Regions from separate parts of the Lachnoclostridium phytofermentans ISDg genome, predicted to be linked through region 1. Evidence: riboswitches for the same ligand, from Rfam matches in the RefSeq annotation. Region 1 holds a riboswitch; each other region holds the start of a gene.
The links. A riboswitch is a leader RNA that binds a small molecule or an ion and turns the genes downstream of it on or off. The one in region 1 is predicted to bind cobalamin.

Region 2: another riboswitch for cobalamin. It lies ahead of hemA (glutamyl-tRNA reductase); the one in region 1 lies ahead of CPHY_RS03050 (ABC transporter substrate-binding protein).
Region 3: another riboswitch for cobalamin. It lies ahead of cobT (nicotinate-nucleotide--dimethylbenzimidazole phosphoribosyltransferase); the one in region 1 lies ahead of CPHY_RS03050 (ABC transporter substrate-binding protein).
Region 4: another riboswitch for cobalamin. It lies ahead of cbiQ (cobalt ECF transporter T component CbiQ); the one in region 1 lies ahead of CPHY_RS03050 (ABC transporter substrate-binding protein).

The regions. Positions count from the first base shown of each region.
Region 1 is NC_010001.1:717,876-723,296, forward strand. It holds gene CPHY_RS03040 (response regulator) at 1-615, shown strand, start outside; gene CPHY_RS03045 (hypothetical protein) at 980-1,432, shown strand; cobalamin riboswitch at 1,664-1,894, shown strand; gene CPHY_RS03050 (ABC transporter substrate-binding protein) at 2,066-3,085, shown strand; gene CPHY_RS03055 (FecCD family ABC transporter permease) at 3,158-4,198, shown strand; gene CPHY_RS03060 (ABC transporter ATP-binding protein) at 4,200-4,994, shown strand.
Region 2 is NC_010001.1:1,704,206-1,709,626, reverse strand. It holds gene CPHY_RS07150 (precorrin-2 dehydrogenase/sirohydrochlorin ferrochelatase family protein) at 1-359, opposite strand, end outside; gene hemA (glutamyl-tRNA reductase) at 372-1,595, opposite strand; cobalamin riboswitch at 1,742-1,946, opposite strand; gene CPHY_RS07140 (TetR/AcrR family transcriptional regulator) at 2,253-2,837, opposite strand; gene CPHY_RS07135 (heavy metal translocating P-type ATPase) at 2,964-4,832, shown strand; gene CPHY_RS07130 (dihydrofolate reductase family protein) at 4,900-5,421, opposite strand.
Region 3 is NC_010001.1:1,394,696-1,400,116, forward strand. It holds gene CPHY_RS05825 (right-handed parallel beta-helix repeat-containing protein) at 1-1,042, opposite strand, end outside; cobalamin riboswitch at 1,370-1,573, shown strand; gene cobT (nicotinate-nucleotide--dimethylbenzimidazole phosphoribosyltransferase) at 1,800-2,867, shown strand; gene CPHY_RS05835 (bifunctional adenosylcobinamide kinase/adenosylcobinamide-phosphate guanylyltransferase) at 2,864-3,424, shown strand; gene CPHY_RS05840 (adenosylcobinamide-GDP ribazoletransferase) at 3,390-4,175, shown strand; gene CPHY_RS20650 (bifunctional adenosylcobinamide kinase/adenosylcobinamide-phosphate guanylyltransferase) at 4,153-4,569, shown strand; gene CPHY_RS05850 (histidine phosphatase family protein) at 4,547-5,179, shown strand; gene cbiB (adenosylcobinamide-phosphate synthase CbiB) at 5,207-5,421, shown strand, end outside.
Region 4 is NC_010001.1:1,721,922-1,727,342, forward strand. It holds gene CPHY_RS07205 (cobyrinate a,c-diamide synthase) at 1-538, shown strand, start outside; gene CPHY_RS07210 (cob(I)yrinic acid a,c-diamide adenosyltransferase) at 575-1,099, shown strand; gene CPHY_RS07215 (precorrin-8X methylmutase) at 1,112-1,756, shown strand; cobalamin riboswitch at 1,991-2,196, shown strand; gene cbiQ (cobalt ECF transporter T component CbiQ) at 2,406-3,305, shown strand; gene CPHY_RS07225 (energy-coupling factor ABC transporter ATP-binding protein) at 3,326-4,177, shown strand; gene CPHY_RS07230 (energy-coupling factor ABC transporter permease) at 4,248-5,000, shown strand; gene CPHY_RS07235 (energy-coupling factor ABC transporter substrate-binding protein) at 5,000-5,332, shown strand.

The DNA.
Region 1 (5,421 bases):
GTTACTACGCTTGATTGTAGATTAGGCTTGCATTATGCTCTAAATCAGGTGGATAATTATATCCGCATAGCAGAAGCATCGATGAAACAATTAATTCAATCAAAAGATAAGTTAGAACTTATTACAGAAGAGAAAGAACGTGGTATTATGCAAGCAGAATGCCATTCTTTAAAAAGTATATTGTATCATTTGGGATCAAGAGAATTAGCGGAAGATGCAACTGCCCTTGAAATGAAAAGAATGAGCGAGGAATCATTGGAACATAATAATTCTATCCATGAATGCCAGATGGAACAACTAAAGAGATTTCTCATGCGCATTAACTTATTTTGTAGTGAACTCGAACAAGCGTTAATCGCATATAATAATAGAAGAAATCCTAAGAATGAAACCATGGGGATTTCTAACTGTTCTAAAGAAGTAATCGCAAAGCAGCAGGGGAAAGTATTATATCATATTAGTCATTATGAATATTTTGAGATTATAAATGGATTAAGACTACTGTTAACGATGGTATCTAAGGAAAATCAAAAAAAGATTCATCAAGCGATGGAAGCAGCGGAAGAATTTGATTATGAAAACACTGCAAAGTATGTGAATCAAATTATAATTTGATGAAATTAAGATTTGAGAAAATTAAGATTTGAAAGAATAGAGATAAAAAGTCTAAGTAATTTCGAAAAAAGGGCAGAGGAGAAGCCCGGTAGAGGGGGAGGGTAACTGCCGGGCTTTGTTTTATGAAAAAAATTATCTTGTAAACATATTTATGTTATATTTGTATTATAAGATATGAATATGATGATAGTATGGCTAACTTATGAACATTTTGTGAATATATAATTTATTGTTCATGACATAGCCAAGTTTTGTCATCTTATTTTCAAATTTTACAAACTAACCAGAAATTACAAGACTTTATTAGAGGACTTCGCAAATACTAAAGACAGGTTCAATTCCACCGAAAGGAAATGGGGATATGATGAGTGTATTCAAGAAATTAATACGCAAGGAATTAGGAGAAGTCAACTACAATAAGTATTTCACATACATTCAAAAAAATCTCAAGAACAAATCACTAGAGAGTAAAGAGGTCTTTGAGGATATCTACACCAGGCTTAAGGATAAAGATATTGAATCGATTGCACGGATGCATGATAGATTAAACGATGCTATGTTGCTTGCTTTTCGAATCAGTAAAAATTATATGTTTGCTGTGGTATTCTATATTGCTGCCTCTACATTTATTCTATTGAAAGGTTTAGTACCAATGATTGCGATTACTGCTCTTGGTACGATGAGCGTTCTGTTTCTAATGAAGACTTATGAATTTGTTCTCAATAAATATTGCTTTATTGATGCTCAGATCGTTTTAGTATATAAGTCTGTCTTAGAAAAGATTATTTTGGGCCATGTGAAAAGGCGTAACTTATGATAATAGATACGTTTACTAATATATATTCCATGTATATTTAATGTATATATCAGGAAGATAGTATTTCATAGAATAAATAGGTTGGCTTTTCCAATAAAGTTACAAAATGAAACGTAATAGGAGAAGGACTGTCATTAAATCTTTTATGACAGTCTTTTTTTGATGAGTAATTATTATCTATGTGATTTCTTGTTGTTAAAATTTACTTGTATTGTATCCAAGTTACGGGTATAATAATTGCGACCATGTGGTGCTTCTTAATATAAGTTAAAAGGGAATGTGGTGAAAATCCACAGCAGCCCCCGTTACTGTCAATGGAATGAAAATTGCGGAAGTGTCATTGTATCTTCTTTAGCGTTAAGGATACGGCTCCTAGCCTTAAAAAGCGAAGAATGATATGAGAAGACAGCAATGAGTAAAATGACCATGAGCCAGGAAACCTGCCATATGAGAATGAATCATCTGCACTCGGAGGGAGTTGCGGATCAAAAAGGGAGTAAGTGTGAAGAGAATATCTAAGGCGCCAAAAGACGCCGCCTAAGAAATTCTAAAACTTTACACAGACAAGTTTGTGCTGCGCCAAACCCACGCCATTAGCGGCTCCTAAAAAGATAGTCGCAGCATGGAGGCTAAATGAAGAAATTTAAAAAACTATTGACACTTGGATTGATTCTAACCATTGTCATGACAGGTTGTGGGACAAAAGCAGGCAATGAGAATCATGAAACTAATGAAATGCCAACTTCAGAGGCACAAATTACTGCTCAGCCATCAACTGGCACAGAACCAGCCACAACCCCGACTGGCTTACCAGAGGATACTACAGAGAATAATGAAACTAAGTACCCACTCACAGTTACCGATACTATGGGAACTACCATTACGTTTGAAAATGAACCTCAAACAATGATATCGTTTTCTCCTAGTATCACAGAGATATTATATGCACTTTCGCTATCAGATAAATTGATTGGACGTACGGATTATTGTGATTATCCAGCGGAAGCATTGTCTATTGAATCTATCGGAGATTTTTATAATCCTGATATAGAAAAAGTTGTAAGTCTAGCTCCAGATGTTGTATTAGCTTCTTCCCTATGGACGGAAGATGTTATTCAAAAATTTAAAGAGGTTGGAATTACGGTCGTTGTAGCGAATGAAGATAAAGATGTTGCTGGTATCTATGGGATGATTGATTTAATTGGACAGATATTTAATTGTCAGGATAATTCAGCAAAGCTTGTAGAAACAATGAAAACACAAATAGAAGATGTAACAAAGAAGGTTGCGTCACTTCCTAAGAAGACTGTATATTATGTAGTAGGTTTTGGGGAATACGGAGATTATACAGCCGGAGGTGATACCTTTATCGGAAATTTATTAACACTAGCAGGTGGAGATAATATTGCTAAAAATGTTAGTGGATGGTCATATACATTAGAAAGTTTAATTGATGCAGACCCAGAGGTAATTATTTTAGATTCCAGTATGAAGGATAGCTTTATCTCAAGTGATAACTATAAAGATTTAAGTGCTGTAAAGAATAATCAAGTGTATAGTATTGATAATAATTTACTGGAACGTCAAAGTTATCGTGTTGCTGATGGAATTTTAGAGGTAGCAAAAATACTGCATCCAGAAGCATTTCAATAGATACTGGAGTAAATACGCAACTTTGTACCTGTGGTTCAAAGTTTGCAGTTATGGAAAGGCCTGATTATTAATATGAACAAAAGAAAGACTTCATTTTATTATCTAGTGTTTACGTTGCTACTACTTATTACGATTATTGTCACAGCATCAGTTGGTTCAGCCAACATAACAATATATGATAGTTTAAAGGTCCTTCTAAGTAAAATACCGATTATTAGAAAGTTAATAGAAACTTCGGATATACCTAAAAATTATGTTACGATTATTTGGAATATTCGAATACCTAGGATTTTACTCTCTGGTTTAAGCGGAGCCTCACTTGCGTTAGTAGGGGCATGTTTTCAAGGATTATTTCGTAATCCACTTGCAGACCCACAGATACTTGGCATTTCCTCTGGTGCAGCTCTTGGAGCTACGATAGCTACACTAAGTGGTATGACGATATCATTTTTTGGTCTGGGTGTGATAGGGGCATTTGCCTTTGTTGGAGCTCTACTTACTGTTTTCTTAGTATACCAAATTGCGTTTACTGGAAGTACTGGTTCAGTTACTCATATTGTGCTAACTGGTACAGCGATTAGTTCTATGTTGTCTGCTATGATTTCCTTATTAATGAGTATTAGAAGAGAGCAGATAGAAAAGGTTTATATGTGGACTCTTGGAAGCTTTTCTGCAGCTAGCATGAAGAAAGTCGGATTTCTTCTCCTGTTTTTTGTTGTCTGTGCTACGATAATTATTGTGTATGCGAGAGAACTAAACATTATAGCGGCAGGTGAGGAAACTGCAGAAAGTCTTGGTATTGATACATTGAAAGTGAAGAGAACTCTTATCATAGTTGGTTCACTTTTGGTAGCCGCTTGCGTCTCGGTTTGTGGTATTATAGGCTTTGTCGGTTTAATTATACCTCATATGATACGATTGCTACTTGGTCCAAGACACGAGAGATTATTGCCATTTAGTTGTATCTTTGGTGCCTTTTTCTTAATTGTTTGTGATACTTTAGCAAGAACCTTAAGAGCACCTGGAGAATTACCAGTCGGAGTTATTACCGCATTATTTGGAGCACCATATTTCTTATTATTACTATATCGTGATAAGAAAAGGATGGTGTAAGATGGATAAATTACAGACAATACAAATAAATGAACTTACTTGGCAGCCACAAAAAGAGGAGGATGCAATCTTAAAAGAGATATGTGCGACTTTTTTACAGGGAGGGTTTTACGGTATTTTGGGGCCAAACGGATCCGGAAAAACCTCATTTATTCGCCATATCCTAAGATTGTTACCAGTAGAGTCAGGAAGAATATTCCTTGAAAATAAGGAAATTACAAGTTATAAACGTAACGATATAGCGAAAAAGATGTCCCTAGTCCCACAAAACACCAACATCGAAACAAGATTCACAGCATATGAAATTGTGATGATGGGGCGAGCACCTTATCAAAAAAGGTTTCAAGCAGTCAGTGATAAGGATAGAGAAATTGTAAACGAAGCTATGAAGATGACGAATTGCTATCACTTACGTGAAGCTATATTTTCCAGGTTAAGCGGTGGAGAAAAACAGAGGGTTATTACAGCTAGAGCAATCGCTCAGCAGACACCTTGGTTGTTTTTAGACGAACCAGTAGCTCATTTGGATGTTCGGTATCAGATGGAATTAATGAAATATTTAAAGAAGTTAAATGATACGAAGAACACATCGATTATAACTGTACTTCACGACATCAATTTAGCTGCAAGGTATTGTAAACAGATTGTTTTAATGAAAGATGGAAGAATCGTAGCAGCAGGGGAAACAAAACAAGTATTAACGATTGATAATCTGAATCAAGTATTTGAAATTCTCTTCTATGAACTAGAGAATGAAGCATTAGGTGGTACTTATTTCATTCCAACTCCGTCTTAGAAAAATATAAATAATCAAAATTGAATTAAAAAGCAGGAGTTTTTGAAGTGGACTTCAATGGCTTCTGCTTTTATTCGATTGATAAAGAAAAGTTCGCGGAAGCGAGCTTTTTTGATTTCCCATAAACCATAAGCTATCTGAGGGATGTACACTCACCCTGTGGACTCAGCAAGACGAATTGCATTTGATTAGAAAAGTGATTTCGCTTTCAAGTTTAAAACTTGATGAGCCTAAAGTGGCAAATTCAATCTGTTCTTTTTTTCTTCGCCTTAAAATCTTATATTAAATAAAAATGCTAAAATATTTTACAAAGTGTGGAACAAATGGAAATATATATCGTCTAATGCATAGAACAATAATTCGGATAAAGAATTTTGGAAGAAGTGTAAAGAAAATTTCTAAGGTTTCAAAAGACGCCGCCTAAGAA
Region 2 (5,421 bases), 990 kb from region 1:
CCTGGAAAAAAGAAATCAGATTTTGTCTGATCCGAAGCTACATTTATAAGAATCCCTTTTTCTTTACACTCTCTATGTATCATGTCATTGACTATAGGATCATTGGTTGCTGCCAGTACCATATAGGGCATCTTAATTTCACCTACCATATAGCATCTTTGTTCCAAAACAAGCTTATTTTGAGCTGACAGCTCCGAAATCTCCTTGGTACATGCTGGAGAAACTACTGTAATATCGGCTCCAAAATCCAATAAAGATAAAATCCTTCGTGTAGCAATCTTCCCTCCACCAAATACCACTATCTCTTTCTTATTCAAATCAACGAATAATGGAAAATATGCAGCTGCATCCTCAGACATGACTCTTTTCTCCTAATATATATTTTTTAGTGCTACCATACATTCCTGAAATGTAGCAGCACTTACATGATCTCTTAACCCAAACATCAACTTACTGACAACTTTATTCGTTGCAGAATGTACTGTTGCTGCTAATAATTCTTTATCGTTACTGTCCATTTCTATTTTTTTCATCGTTTTATCAATTCTTAGCCCCACATCGATCGCTGCATTTTCACTTAACGTCTGTACAACCTTGATGATGCCCCTGCACTCATACCAGGATATAAACTCATCCATCTTAGTTTTTAGTATCTCATCGATTTGACGAAGCTGTGTTTTCATTTCATCAGATACAGTTTCCACTTTGAAATGATCAATATCGTACAACGTTATATTTTTTAGTTCCGTAATCCTTGGATCGATATCCCTTGGAACAGCCAAATCAATAAATAATACTGGTTTCTTAAACTCCAGATTACTTAACTGCTCCAAATGAATTGTCATATTAGGACTTGAAGTAGCACTTATAACAAAGTCGTATTCCACGATATGTTCAAGTCGGTCTCCGTAATTGATTCTATTGCATCCAACTGGTATTTCAATGATACCACTTCGATATTGTCTGACTGTTACAGTAACATCGGAACCTTCCTCTTCTAGCTTTGTCGCTGCTAATTTCCCCATTTCACCATTGCCAATAACCAGGCATTTCTTTCCCTTAAAGAGATAATTAGATAATTTAAGCTCATGAACCACATGATGAATGACAGAAGAATTCACTACAGATAAATGTATCTGTGTCTTGACCTGCTTTGCCGAAGTAATGGCGAAACGAAACAGTGTTTCTAAAACACTGTCGGTACAGTAGTTCTCTCTACTGAGCTCCAATGCCTCTCTTACCTGTGTCAGAATCTGGTCTTCTCCAATGATTTTTGACTTTAAGCCACAGGTCATATAAAACAAATGCTCTATGGCGTCATACCCACCACGTTCAATAAAACAATGTCTATATCGATTGTCGTCAACCTTTTTTATTGAACATAAAATTTCATAAATAGAAGTTTCAAATTCTTCAAAGCAGCTAACCCACACTTCCATTCGATTACAGGTTGATAAAATAATACAACCATTGATTCCTTCTATTTCTTTTATATTAAGTAAAACATCCGCTGCCATTTTTTTCGTAAACGAAAATATTTCTCGTTCCTCGATAGATGCTTTATTATGATCAATTCCCAACATGCGGATACTCACTTTACTTCCTCCAAATATTTAAATAATAGTTCGACAATACTGTGCAAACAAAAAAAAGCCTTTTACATAAATTGTAAAAGGCGTAAAAGGAGATAGCTTCCCCATGGTGCTATCCCAATTACACCTAATCATCATTCGTAAATAAGTGTAAAAACTATCTTAAGGCAGGTCTTCTGACTCAGGCGTCAACACCATATCTCATCTTCCCATGTAATTTTACACAGTGATATTCAAGATATGATTCTTCCTTCACAGCGGCGAGACCGTATGGGATTTTCACCCATTTCCCTATTATCTTGGACTTCAATACCTAACGGCATGACACCAAGCACCTTAAAGATCTAAATTGTTATTTTAAAATAGTATCATTATAACTTTTATATGTCAATGATAACAAATCTCGTCATCTCTTCCAAAAGTTTGAATAATCTCTCCATTTCATCAAAAAAAGATTCTGCATAGGACAGAATCTTTGAATTCCAAAACACAACCAATTCATACGAATGCTATCGTTCGGCTAGGTTATTTTACTATTAACTTATATTTTCTCTTCTTTAACAGAATTACTTCTTTTTCATAGATTCCTTTTCATGACTTCTTTTTCACTTCTTTTTCACTTCTTTTTCACTTCTTTTTCACTTCTTTTTCACTTCTTTTTCACTTCTTTATTACTTCTATGAAATAGGATGCTACAACTTCTGGTTCTGGCTTCATATCTTTTTTCATCCACCACTTTACCAGCTCAACAAAGCTGCCCGCCATATGGTTCAACAGAAACTCCTCTGGTACATTATGATATCTTTCACTATCTATAAAGTCTGCAAATAGCTTTTCAAAATACCTCTTAAAATAACTCCAAAAGATATCAGCACTTTCATAAGTTAGAATTGACTTCATGTCATGCTTACTTTCTTTCAAATGATATAAAATATGAGTAATCTTCGCTTCAAAGTCCTTGTTCCCCGAAAAATCATGATGCTGTTCTGAAGATAAATCTTTAGCAAAAATATGATCAAAAATATCCCGACACAATTCATCCAACAATTGATCTTTTGTCTCAAAATGGGCATAAAATGTGCTTCTCCCAATATTGGCCTCATCTATAATATCCTGAACCGTTATCTGTGAATATTTTTTCATTGAAAGTAATCTGCTAAATGCCGTAAATATCGAATCTCTTGTTTTCTGTATCCTTCTATCCATACCAGTTCCTTTCCGTACAAAAACAATAATTTGTTTCATAACTTACAATCTACCATTTTTGATTGTTGATAATACAATACGGTAAAATATAATAATAGTAGAACAGAATGTTAGTTATCAAATAAAGTGTACTATATTATAGTAAGAATAGCGAGGAATAACAAAATGAAAAAATTCACTAACTTTTTAGCAGGAACCAAATTAACTGTTTTCTCTGGCATATTTCTAATTATTTCTTTCATTCTGATGATCACCAATAAAAAACTTCCAATTGACCCTGCATGGATTACGGTTTTCATTTCGGGTTTACCGTTATTATATCTCGCTTTCACAAGGCTCATATTCCAAAAATGGATTTCCTCTGCCCTTTTGATTTCTATTGCCATGATTGCTTCCATTTTCATTGGTGAGTTATTTGCTGCTGGTGAAGTTGCATTTATCATGGCCATCGGAGCTATACTTGAGGATATGACCGTAGCCAGAGCAAAAAAGGGAATCGGTAACCTTGTGTCACTCATCCCAACACAAGGCAGAAAGCTGATTACAAATGGGAACGGGTACTATGAAGAAATGATACCTACTGAACAAATACAGATAAATGATTTGCTTCGCATCTTACCTGGGGAGGCAATTCCTATTGATGGAATCATCATGAATGGGAATAGCTCTGTCGATCAATCTGTCATTACCGGTGAATCCCTTCCTGTTGATAAATCTACAAATGATACTGTTTTCTGTGGAACAATGAACTGTTTTGGAACCATTGATATAAAAGCTGTCCAAGTTGGAAAAGATTCGTCCTTGCAAAAAATGATTTTACTTGTCAAAGAAGCAGAGAACAAAAAAGCTCCCATGCAGAAAATTGTTGATAAATGGGCTACCTGGCTTGTTCCCATCGCTCTTCTTATTGCGATCGTTGCATATATCATCACAAAAGATATTGTAAGAACTGTAACTGTCCTTGTTGTATTCTGTCCATGTGCACTGGCGCTTGCCACACCAACCTCCATTATGGCTGCCATTGGTCAGGCAACAAAACACGGTGTCTTAATAAAATCCGGTGAGGCACTGGAACGTATGGGAATGGTCAATTGTATAACATTTGACAAAACCGGAACACTCACCTATGGCAATTTACAAGTTTCTGACATTATACCTTTCATTGATTCTGAGACTGAAAGTTCAGTACTTTTAAAAGGAGCTTCCATAGAATCTTACTCTGAACATCCTCTTGGAAAAGCAATTGTAAAATTTGCAAAAAGTCAAAATCTTTTACTTACTGAAATATCTGACTTTATGATGATTCCAGGACAAGGCGTAATGGGGCTTTCATCAGGAAAAATGATTTACTGTGGGAACACAACATTCCTTTCAGATCATAAAATATCCATTGAAAATCACATCTTAGAGAAACTTGATTGCTTAAGAAATCAAGGCAAAGCTTCCCTCATCTTAGCAGAAGAACATACCGTCATTGGTATCATCGCACTGTCAGATACAATCAAGGAAACTGCGAAAGATGTGATAGACAAACTTCATTCCATGAATACCGATGTGGTTTTACTAACTGGAGACAATCAGCTTACAGCCGAGTATGTAGCAGCTCAGATAGGTATTACAAACATCTATTCAGAGCTTCTTCCTACCGAGAAAGTTGAAAGCATAGAAAAACTCCAAAAACAAGAAAACAAAATTGTCTGCATGGTAGGAGATGGAATAAATGATGCTCCGGCGTTAAAAATGGCTAATGTCAGTATTGCCATGGGAAGCATTGGAAGTGATATTGCAATAGAAGCAGCTGATATTGCAATAATGGGCGATGATATTGCCAAAATCCCATACATAAAAAGACTTTCCACTTCCACAATCCGTACAATAAAGGGTAATATAACTGCTTCTATGTGTATCAATGCTATTGCGATTGTTCTGTCTGTTTTAGGTTTGTTAAACCCTATTTCAGGAGCTTTGGTTCATAATGTTGGATCTGTTCTTGTAGTATTAAATGCAGCTCTCCTCTATGACCGAAAATTTTGAATATTTCAGACCCTTTTGCCTTATTGTGATGTTCTTCAAATTTTTACTCCATTAAGCCACTTTTCTTTTATCGTCTTGAGTAATGTAACACAGTAACTCCATCGCTAACGGTGTATTTATCAAGATGAAGCTGTATTGTTGGATTGTTTCCTAAAAATAGTGGACGGCCTTTCCCAAGTATCGTTGGAATGATTCCCACAATATATTCGTCAATAGCATTAGCCTTGACAAAGTGATCTATCAAGCCACCACCCCCAAACAGATATATATTTTTCCCGCTGTTTTTTTCATTTTGAAATTTGCTTACAATATCGCCACTAATAAAATGGATATTGCCCTCATCATCTTTTACTTCATTTGTAGCTACATATACCGTTTTTGTTGGATATTCTTTAGCAAAACCCTGATCATAGCATTTTTTACCCATAACAACGATATCAACGCCCGCAAGAAACTCCATAAAATCACTTTTTTCGGCTGTATCAATAGAGGTATCGCCTTGTCCCACGATCCAATCATAGCCGCCGTTTTCATCAGCAATATATCCGTCAATGCTGATGGCTAAGTTCATAATAATTTTCCCACTCAT
Region 3 (5,421 bases), 680 kb from region 1:
TGCGATAATTTTTAGGAAGGGGCTGTTTTTTCGTACTTGGAAGAGCAGGAAGATAATTCATCTCCTCATTTGCAATTGTCGTATAGACAAGAATCCCAACACCTGCTCTATCTATGATATTGTTTTTTATATTGGTGTTTGTATAGTTATAAACTTTAATGGCAGCTTCCGAGATATCATGAAGCCTATTATTCTCAATTGTTATGTTAGTATGGAAAACTCCTTGGACAGAAGTATGGGAACCAATACCGCGGGGAAAGTTGTATATTAGGTTATCTTTTATGACAATTGTATCACATGGTAAATCGTCATATAGGATAGAACTTGACTGCATGGAAGGAACGATGATATTGTCATGAACGATGTCGAGCTGAATCGCTTCTTTTAACGTTTCACCATTATAACCAAAGAGTATGCAATTTTCTATAGTACCGTTTTTAACACCAGCAAAGGTAATAAGGTGGCTTTTGTCTGGTACATTACGAATGGTTGCGTTTTTAACGGTAACATTTGTAGCGTGTATAAAACGAAAACTCTCCGTACCCTTGTTATAGCCTGCTATCATAGAGGAATCCCAGATACCCCCATCGATGGTGATATTTTCGGTAGTAGAATAACCACCGTTATCTTTACTCATATCATTTGCAATCATGGCTCCACGTTGGTGGTTCTTCATTAATTTAGCTCCAGTAGAAACAATAATTGTAGTATTAGAATAGATACGAAGTTCTTGATCAAGTACATAGGTACCATATGGTATTCTTATGGTTAGGTTGTATACATTATTCTTGTTATAATCTAATAATTGCTGAATTTCCGACGCGGTCGCATTTTTTGTAACGCTAACGTCGAGATCTATCTTATTTTGACCTTGTCGGACTGATACCTCGTGAGATCCTACATTAGAAGTGATGAAGCGAGAGGTTGTTATAAGTGGGGGGGAGATTTTATATGAAGTAGCGTGAGCTACTGGGATAGTTGTAATATATCCAGATAAAACCAGAGATGTTACTAGAGTGCCTAATTTAACTTTGTAGTTCATATTCATTACCATTCTTTCGTATTTTAGATATCTTAAGTATTTCATAAAAGTGCGACAAAAAAGAGTCAAATAGGTTACATCTTTTTGTCAGGAGATTCAGAACATGAGGATATTTTGTTATAGAATTACCAAAATGAAATATTTCTGTAATAATATTGTAACATTTTTAAAGTAGTTATTCCATTGTATATTATTGGTTATTATCAGGGATTATAAGGATTAATTACGGTAGATACTTTACATCCTTTGATTTTTTAGTTATAATGAAGCGGGTTTAATTTCCAAATAAGAGAATTAAATTTTTTACATGTACTGAAATTCTATCTTAAAAATATAATGTAGAGAGGTGCCTTGGCATGATTTATAGCCAAGGATAATAGGGAAATGGGTGAAAAATCCCATGCGGTCCCGCCGCTGTAATGGAAGAGCATACTTCACTTACGAATGTAGGACATGTCACTGAGTAATCGGGAAGACTGTAGTATGTGCTGAAGCCAAAGCCAGAAGACCTGCCTCACTATAAGAAATAACACAAGGCTACGGTGAATAGCTGGTGTAGTAAAGAACTCATTTAGGGAGTTTTTTTGTTATGCCTCTTATGCTATTTTGTGTATGAGGCATTTTTTAGTTTATAGGAATTTGCGCTGCAATTTCCTATATGTATGGTTAAGTCACGTTGGTCATTATTGCAAGAATAAGGGAAAGACCTTAAAAAGGGAAAGTCCATAAAAAGGTATGAGACAAGAAAGGAATTATTATGGAGCGGGAAATTGATTGTAAACTTATCATAAGACAGCTGATAACAAGAGATTTTAGTGAAATTGAAGAAAGAAAAAGAGAAGCTAATAAGTACTGGGATAAGATTGCAAAACCACTTTATGGACTTGGATATCTGGAGGATGCTGTTGCAACACTGGTTTCTATCAATCCTAAGATAACGCTTAAGAAACGTTGTTGCATGGTATTTTGTGCGGACAATGGGATTGTAGCACAGGGGATTTCCCAGACTGGAAGTGAAGTGACTGCGGTTGTAGCTCAAAATATTCTTCATGGGAGAGCCAGCATCAATCATTTTGCAAAAGTGGCTAACGCTGAGGTAATTCCAGTTGATGTTGGTATGCTAACTGAAGTAGAGGAAATGCGCTGTCTGAAGGCAAGAAGAGGAACAAGAGACTTTTCTCAGATGGAGGCTATGACAGAAGATGAGTTATGTAATTGTATAGAAGCCGGTATCTTATTAGTGAAGGAATACAAAGAATCAGGTTATGAAATTATAGCAACGGGGGAGATGGGAATTGGCAATACGACTACCAGTAGCGCTGTCACTGCTGCTCTCCTTCAAGTACCTGCGAAGAATGTAACAGGAAAGGGAGCAGGCTTAAGTAAGGAAGGAATTACGCATAAGGCAAAGATAATCGAGGAAGCAATCGCTTTTCATCATTTAAACCCAGAGGAGCCTTGGGAAATCTTAAAGAAGGTTGGAGGCTTTGATTTGGCAGCCATGGTTGGTGTCTATCTTGGAGGAGCATTTTTTGAGGTACCTATTGTCATTGATGGTTTTATATCCTCAGCAGCAGCGCTTCTAGCTACCAGATTATGTGAACCTTGCAAATATACGATGGTTGCCTCTCATCAATCTGGTGAGCCAGCCGCACAAATGATACTGGAAGAACTTAAACTAAATCCTATCATCCAATGTCGCCTATCTTTAGGTGAGGGAACAGGAGCTGTTGCGGTAATGCCACTACTTGAGATGGCATTAAGTGAATATCGCAGTATGCCAACCTTTACTGATATACAAATAGAGGAGTATAAACCATTATGAGATATTTAATCACCGGAGGCAGCGGGAGTGGCAAGTCTGCCTATGCAGAAGAAATTGCGGATTCTTTCAATTTGCCTGTGTATTATCTAGCTACGATGCAAGTGTATGGAGAAGAAGGAAAGAAGCGTGTAAAGAGACATCGTTTACTACGAAGCGGAAGAAATTTTCATACAATTGAGAAATCGCTGACGGTGAATGAAGTATCTATTCCCAAAGATAGCGTCGTGTTATTGGAATGTTTATCTAATCTTCTAGCAAATGAGATGTTTGATCCGATAGGAATTGGTGCGGATGGGGTGATAGATGGAGTACTAAGACAAGTTGAGCTGCTTTCTGAAAAAACGACACACTTAATTGTAGTATCCAATGATATCGGATTTGATGGAATCAGTTACGACGAGGGTACTTCCTTATATATCAAAGCACTTGGAGAACTTCATACAAGGTTAGCAGTAGACTTTGAGCACGTTGATGAAGTAGTTTGTGGTATTCCTTTAAATCATAAAGGGGAAAGAGGTTATTATGAAGTGGCTAAATTCTTTATGGATTGCATTTAGTATGTATTCAAAGATTAGAGTTCCCATGAAGGAATGGGAGGAATCGTCTATGCGTTATGCGATTTGTTTCTTTCCCTTGATTGGGGCGGTGATAGGAGGAGTGTTCTTTCTTACCTTTCAAATAGGACATCTTCTTAAGCTTGGTGATATCTTAATCGCAGCTTTGCTAACATCAATTCCAATCTTAATATCTGGTGGGATTCATATGGATGGTTATTGTGATACCATGGATGCAATTTCTTCTTACCAGTCTAAAGAACGAAGATTAGAAATATTAAAGGATCCGCATTCCGGAGCATTTGCAATTATTCGTAGCGGAGTTTATTTTTTGTTGTACTTTGGTATGGTTTCGGTTTTAACTTTAAAAAGCAGTATTATCATCGCCATATTTTTTGTTGTGTCAAGAGCCTTAAGTGGTTTAGCAGTCGTTCAATTCAAGACAGCAAAATCAAATGGTCTGGTAGCAACATTTCAGCAAGCAGCACATAAAAGGAAGGTAACAATCAGTATGGTTATCTACTTAGTGATTACTGTAATAGGCATGTTATTGGTTTCTCCAATTCTAACAGTAGTTGGAATGTTAACAGCTTTGCTATGTTTTATTCGGTATAAGAAGTTAGCATATCAGTTGTTTGGAGGTACGACAGGAGATTTAGCAGGTTATTTTTTAGTACGTTGTGAACTGATGGCTGGATTAGCTGTCGTAATTGCGGAAGGAGTAATAATATATGGAACTGGTCATTGGTGGTAGGGCTTCAGGAAAATTAGAATATACTATGAAAGTTTCAGGATTAGCTATAGATGCTGTAGCAGAGAGCGTAATAGATGAGACAAAGCAGATACTTAATTCTTTACAGGATACTATTCGTGAGTGGATGAAAGAAGATTATTCTTCACTTTCGGATGAAGAGATGATAACAAAATATTTAGGACGACTACACGGATATATTAAGAAAAATCCGAATTGTTTTATTATCTGTGATGAAGTCGGTCTTGGAGTAGTTCCCTTAGAGGCTATAGAGAGAAGTTATCGTGAAGTGGTTGGAAGAGTTCTCTGTGAACTTGCAAAGTTAAGTAAAAAGGTACATCGAGTCTATTATGGGATTGGAGCGATAATAAAAGATGAAACGAATTGCACTCATTAGGCATGGGCTAACGAAAGGAAATCTTAGCAAGTGTTATATCGGGAAAACGGACGAACCTTTATGCGAAGAAGGTATCAACGAACTTCTATTAAAAAAAGAAAGAGGTTGCTATCCTTCTACGGAAAACATTTATTGTTCTCCAATGCTTCGATGCCAGATGACTGCTAATTTAATTTATCCTAACAGAGAACTTAAATTTGTACATGATTTTAGAGAATGTGATTTTGGATTATTTGAAGGGAAAAATTATAAGCAGCTTTCGAATGAACCTTTGTATCAACAGTGGATTGATTCTAATGGTACGATGCCATTTCCATCAGGTGAAGCGAGAGAAGAGTTTGAGCATCGTTGTAGGGAAGCCTATCGTAAGGTGATAAATGAAGTTTTTACAGAGACATCTATGAAAAATATGGGTAGAACAGATAACAGGATAATATCAGAAAAAGAAGCAGATGCAGCCCTCATCGTACATGGCGGAACTATCATGGCAATCTTATCAGCATTTGCGAAGGAAAAGAAAGATTACTATGCCTGGGGCTGTGGAAACGGGGAAGGTTATCTGCTAGAAGTTAGGAACGATGGACGCTTAGAAGTGATTCGTGAGATTTAGTTATTGTTCGGTGATTTTGGAGGTTTCATGAATATTACAATTATAGCATTTTTATTAGGGTTTCTCTTAGATTTAATTCTTGGTGACCCTCACTCTATTCCTCATCCGGTATGTTTTATCGGAAAGCTTATATCAACTAGTGAAAAGTTCTTGCGTAGATGTTTTCCTAAAACTAAGCGAGGTGAGCTAGTCGCTGGAGCCGTTCTTTGTTTTATTGTAATCAGTATCTCAGGACTAATACC
Region 4 (5,421 bases), 1.0 Mb from region 1:
GGTTGAATTCTCTCCGATACATGATAAAGAACTACCAAAACATATTGATGGCATTCTGTTGGGTGGCGGATATCCAGAATTGGTAGCAGAAAAGCTCAGTGCAAATAAAAGTATGAGGGAGAGCATTAAGGCTGCATTAAACAATGGGCTGCCTTGTCTTGCTGAATGCGGAGGCTTTATGTATCTCCACCAACAAATGGAGGACATATCAGGAAAAAGTTATCCTATGGTTGGGAGCATTGTTGGAGGAGTTTTTAAAACAGACAAATTAAAAAGGTTTGGTTATATAACCTTAACTGCAAACCAGGAACAAATGGTTGCTGATTGTGGTGACAGCATAGTGGCACATGAGTTTCACTATTTTGATAGTAATGCATGTGGAGAAAGCTTTACGGCCAGTAAGCCATTACGAAAGACACAGTGGAGCTGTATTCATGGAAATGAGAATATGGCGGTCGGATTTCCTCATCTCTATTACTATTCCAATATGAGAGTACCGTTTCGCTTCCTTAGCACATGTTTAAATAGAAAAAAGTGAAATTAGAATAAAATATGAAATGACAGAGAGGGGAATATGAGAGGCTTAATTCATATTTATGCAGGAGATGGAAAAGGTAAGACCACTGCATCCATTGGACTGAGTGTTCGATGTGCAGGTAGTGGAGGGGATGTAGTGTTTGCACAGTTCATAAAAAATAACCAATCAAGTGAGCTGAACATCCTTAAACAGTTACCTAATATTCAAGTTATAACCTGTGATAAAACATTTGGATTTATTTCAAAGTTAACAGAAAGTGAAAGACTTGAAGCGAAAAAAGTATATAGCGATCATTTTTGCAATGTGATAAAACAGGTAAAGTCAAAGGATTGCAAAATGCTTGTACTAGATGAGATTATTGGAGCATATAATTACAATGTAATTGATCGGCAAGAGTTAATTGACTTTTTGAAAAGCAAACCAGAATCCTTAGAAGTGATTTTGACGGGAAGGAATCCGGCTAAAGAATTGCTTGATATGGCAGACTATGTATCTGAGATAAAGAAAATAAAGCATCCATTTGACCAGGGGATTTGTGCAAGAATTGGAATTGAAAAGTAGGAGTTAATCAGAATGAAAATAGATTTAGAAAATGTTTTACCAGCTGATATTGAAAGGAGAAGTTTCGAAATAATCGAGCAGGAGTTAGGTGGGAGAATCCTTGATAAAGAAAAAGCTCCGATAATCAAACGCGTAATACATACATCTGCTGATTTTGAATATGCTGATTCATTGATGTTTTCTGAAAACGTAGTGGAATATGCCTTAGCTGCGATAAGACGAGGAGCCTGTATTGTCACCGATACTGAAATGGGAAAGGCGGGGATTAATAAAAAGGTTCTAGCGAAATATGGAGGTGAGGTACTTTGTTTTATGGCAGATGAGGAAGTTGCTAGGATTGCTAAGATAAACGGAAGTACAAGAGCAACCGCAAGTATAGATAAAGCAGCCCTACTCGATAAAGAAATCATATTTGCCATAGGGAATGCCCCTACTGCGCTTGTGCGTCTTTATGAACTGATAACTGAAAACAAAATAAAACCAGCTTTGGTAATAGGAGTCCCTGTTGGGTTTGTTAATGTGGTACAGTCAAAAGAGTTGGTCATCAATTCTTCAGCTCCATACATTGTCGCGCGAGGAAGAAAAGGCGGAAGTAATGTGGCAGCAGCAATATGTAATGCTTTGCTCTATATGGTTGATGAAACTAGAGGAGCATAATGTATTTAGAAATATTTTAGAATAATGTATTTAGAAATATTTTAGTATAATGTATTAAGAAATATTTTAGTATAATGTATTTAGAAATATTTTAACATAATGGATTTATAAATATTTTAGTGTAATGAGTCTGTAATTATTACTTGTAAATATTAGCGTTATGCATTTGTAAGTATTTTTTAACTCAGCCATATTCCTAAGTTAGAGTAAAATTTATTTATATAAAAAAACTGAATAGAATTGAATTATACAAATTTTGTGCGAGTTCTCTCGTACAGGAAGTTGGGTGCAATTCCCACACAGGAGCGCTACTGTGATAACGGAGCAGTTTTCGAAAAGAACCTGAATAGTATGTTCTTTGACCACTGGAAGTAATTCTGGGAAGGTGAAAAATTTGCGGTGATGTTTAAGTCAGAATACATTTGTATAATGAAATGTACTGTATATTGTTTCAATATACAAAAACTCTTCGATCTCAAGAGGTACACACCTGATAGCTGCAATTTTTTAGAGAAGATTGTATTATTTCTTTTACCCTAAAATAATTACAGTATATTTGTGTGCTAAAATTACAGAACAAAGCTGTATTGAGTTCGTTTGAACTTAGTATGGCTTTTTTTAATTTTAGATGGAAGGCAAGGTTATTTATATGACAAAATTAATTGCTTTTTGCACCATATTTGTGGTGGCTGTCATTTTTTCTATATGGGAATTTCGAAAAAAACATGTTCATAGCAACAGTGCACATAAGCATCATCATGGAATAAAACATAAGCATGGAGAAGGGTTTTCCATTGACTTATATGCTTATACATCTCATATCAGAGACTGGAGTTCTGATTTTAAAGTTACCTTTTCAGTCATAGTCATGATTTTAAGTATTGTACTGAACAATCCTTATGTATCCGTTGTAATTATTTTTGCAATGGCTTATATCACTGTGGTAAAAGGTGGTTTGTCGATAACAGAATATTTATCATTTTTGGCGATTCCATTATCTTTTATTTTGCTTGGTACATTTACGATTGCCATTGATTTTTCAAAAGAACCAATAGGTCAATATAATTTGTATCTTGGCTTTTGTTATGTATTTACTTCTTTAGTACAACTAAAGAAAATGTTGTTTTTAATACTTAAAGTTTTTGCAGCTGTAAGCGCTCTACAGATGATGACATTATCTACTCCATCAAGTGAAATCATCGCTGTTTTAAGAAAAGTTCATATGCCAAAACTCATTCTTGAATTAATGAACCTAATTTACCGTTTTATTTTTATTCTAGTTGATGTTTATAGGCAGATGAAAAACTCAGCAGAAGCACGTCAGGGTTATTGTGATTTTAGGACCTCTTGTATTACTTTTGGGAGTATTGCAAGTAATATGCTTGTCGTTTCACTGAAAAAGGCAAATGCTTATTACAATGCTATGGAAGCCAGATGTTACGATGGGGAATTACATTTTTTGGAAGAAAAAAAAGCGATAAAGTGGAATCAACTAATTGCAGCAACTGCATTTATTATGTTTCTGTTTTTGCTCTGGGGAATCATGTGATGGAGAGGAAAGTGTGAATAATGAAGAAACCAATATTACAGGTTGAAAATTTATATTATGCCTATGGAAGTGGAGAGACCGTATTAAACGGAGTGAATGTCGAGATTTACGAAGGCGAAAAAATAGCGGTGGTAGGCTCAAATGGTTCTGGAAAATCTACATTTTTTCTAAATGTGAATGGTGTACTGACCCCAGATCAGGGGGAAATAACTTACCGGGATACGATAATCAATAAGAAAAATTTAAGAGAACTTCGAAAAAACATTGGAATTGTATTTCAGGATGCAGATAACCAGATTATTGCTTCTACCGTAAGGGCTGAAGTAGGATTTGGTCCAATGAACTTAAAACTTCCCAAAGAGGAGGTTAAAAAACGGGTTGAAGAAGCATTGGAATACATGAACATTACGGAGTTTATTGACAGACCACCTCATTATTTAAGTGGAGGAGAAAAGAAGCGGGTATCGATTGCTGATATCATAGCTATGAAATCAGATGTCATCATATTTGATGAACCAACGGCAGCGTTGGATCCTTTAAATGCAACGATGCTAGAAGATGTTCTAGAGAAACTGAATATGGAAGGTAAAACAATGTTGATTTCTGTCCATGATGTGGATTTTGCATACCGATGGGCGGAAAGGGTGCTTGTATTTCATCGAGGAAAAATTATTGCGGATGGAACACCGCTAGAAATATTCCAAAATGAAGAAATTTTAATTCAAACAAATTTAAAGCAACCAATTATGTTAGAAGTCTATGAAGCTCTTATAGAAAAACAGATATTAGAGGATTTAAAGATATATCCCAAAACACCCGCGGAATTTAGAAATATCCTGGGGAACAAGTATAGTTCATTAAGCATGAGGTAAACGAAATGCTTTTGATAAATTAATGTAATAGTTTTTAGTGACGTCCCATTAAAAACAAAAAGGAGGAAAAATGAATAAGAAAGAAAAAAGAATTGTTGCTATTGCAGCAGCATTTGCGTTATGTTTTGGAATTTCTCCAGCAGTAAACGCAATGCACATCATGGAAGGATATCTTCCACCGAAATATTGTATCACTTGGGGGATACTGTCTATTCCATTCCTTGTAGCTGGATATTTTTCAATCAAGAAAACGGTATCTAAGCAACATAGATCGATTACTATGCTTGCGATGGCAGGTGCGTTTGTTTTCGTACTTTCATCCCTGAAGATACCTTCAGTTACAGGTAGCTGCTCACATATGACGGGTACCGGATTAGGTGCCATTTTATTTGGACCAAGTGCAGTTAGTATTCTTGGTATTATCGTACTTATTTTCCAAGCTATTTTACTTGCTCATGGTGGATTGACGACACTTGGCGCAAATACATTTTCAATGGCGATTGCAGGCCCATTTGTTTCGTTTGGCATCTATAAATTATGTCAAAAGTTAAAAGTTAATAAGCTTTCTGGAATTTTTCTTGCAGCATTTGTTGGTGATTTATTTACATACTGTGTAACGAGTATCCAGCTTGCTCTTGCCTATCCTTCAAGTAATGGTGGTGTAGGAGCTTCTGCTCTTAAATTCCTTGCAGTCTTTGCACCGACACAGGTACCATTGGCTATTATTGAAGGTATTTTAACTGTAGTTATTATGATTGGATTAGAAACATATGCGAAGGCAGAGCTGAACGATTTAGGCTTGGTGAATGGAGGTATTAATTAATGTCAAAGACAAAAAGAACAGTTATAATCTTATTAGTTGTTGCTGTATTAATTGCAGTTATCCCGTTATTCGTGTTAAAGGGCGCTGAATTCGGTGGCTCTGATGATGCAGGTAGCCAAGTTGTTTCAGAGATTACAGGCGAAGAATATGAACCATGGTTTACTCCTGTTATGGAAACATGGATTGGTGGAGAATTACCAGGTGAAATTGAAAGCTTAATCTTTTGCGTACAGACCGGTATTGGTGTAGGTGTTTTAGCTTTCTTTATGGGTAGATTTGTAGAGAGAACAAAAAAAGAAAATAGACAAGCAAAAGAAAATGTAATGAGTTAAATTCTAAGCCTCATCTAGTCTTATTCTGGATGGGGCTTGGAATTTTGGTATAGCAGTACCAAATACTAAGATGGTAAATTCTTAGATTA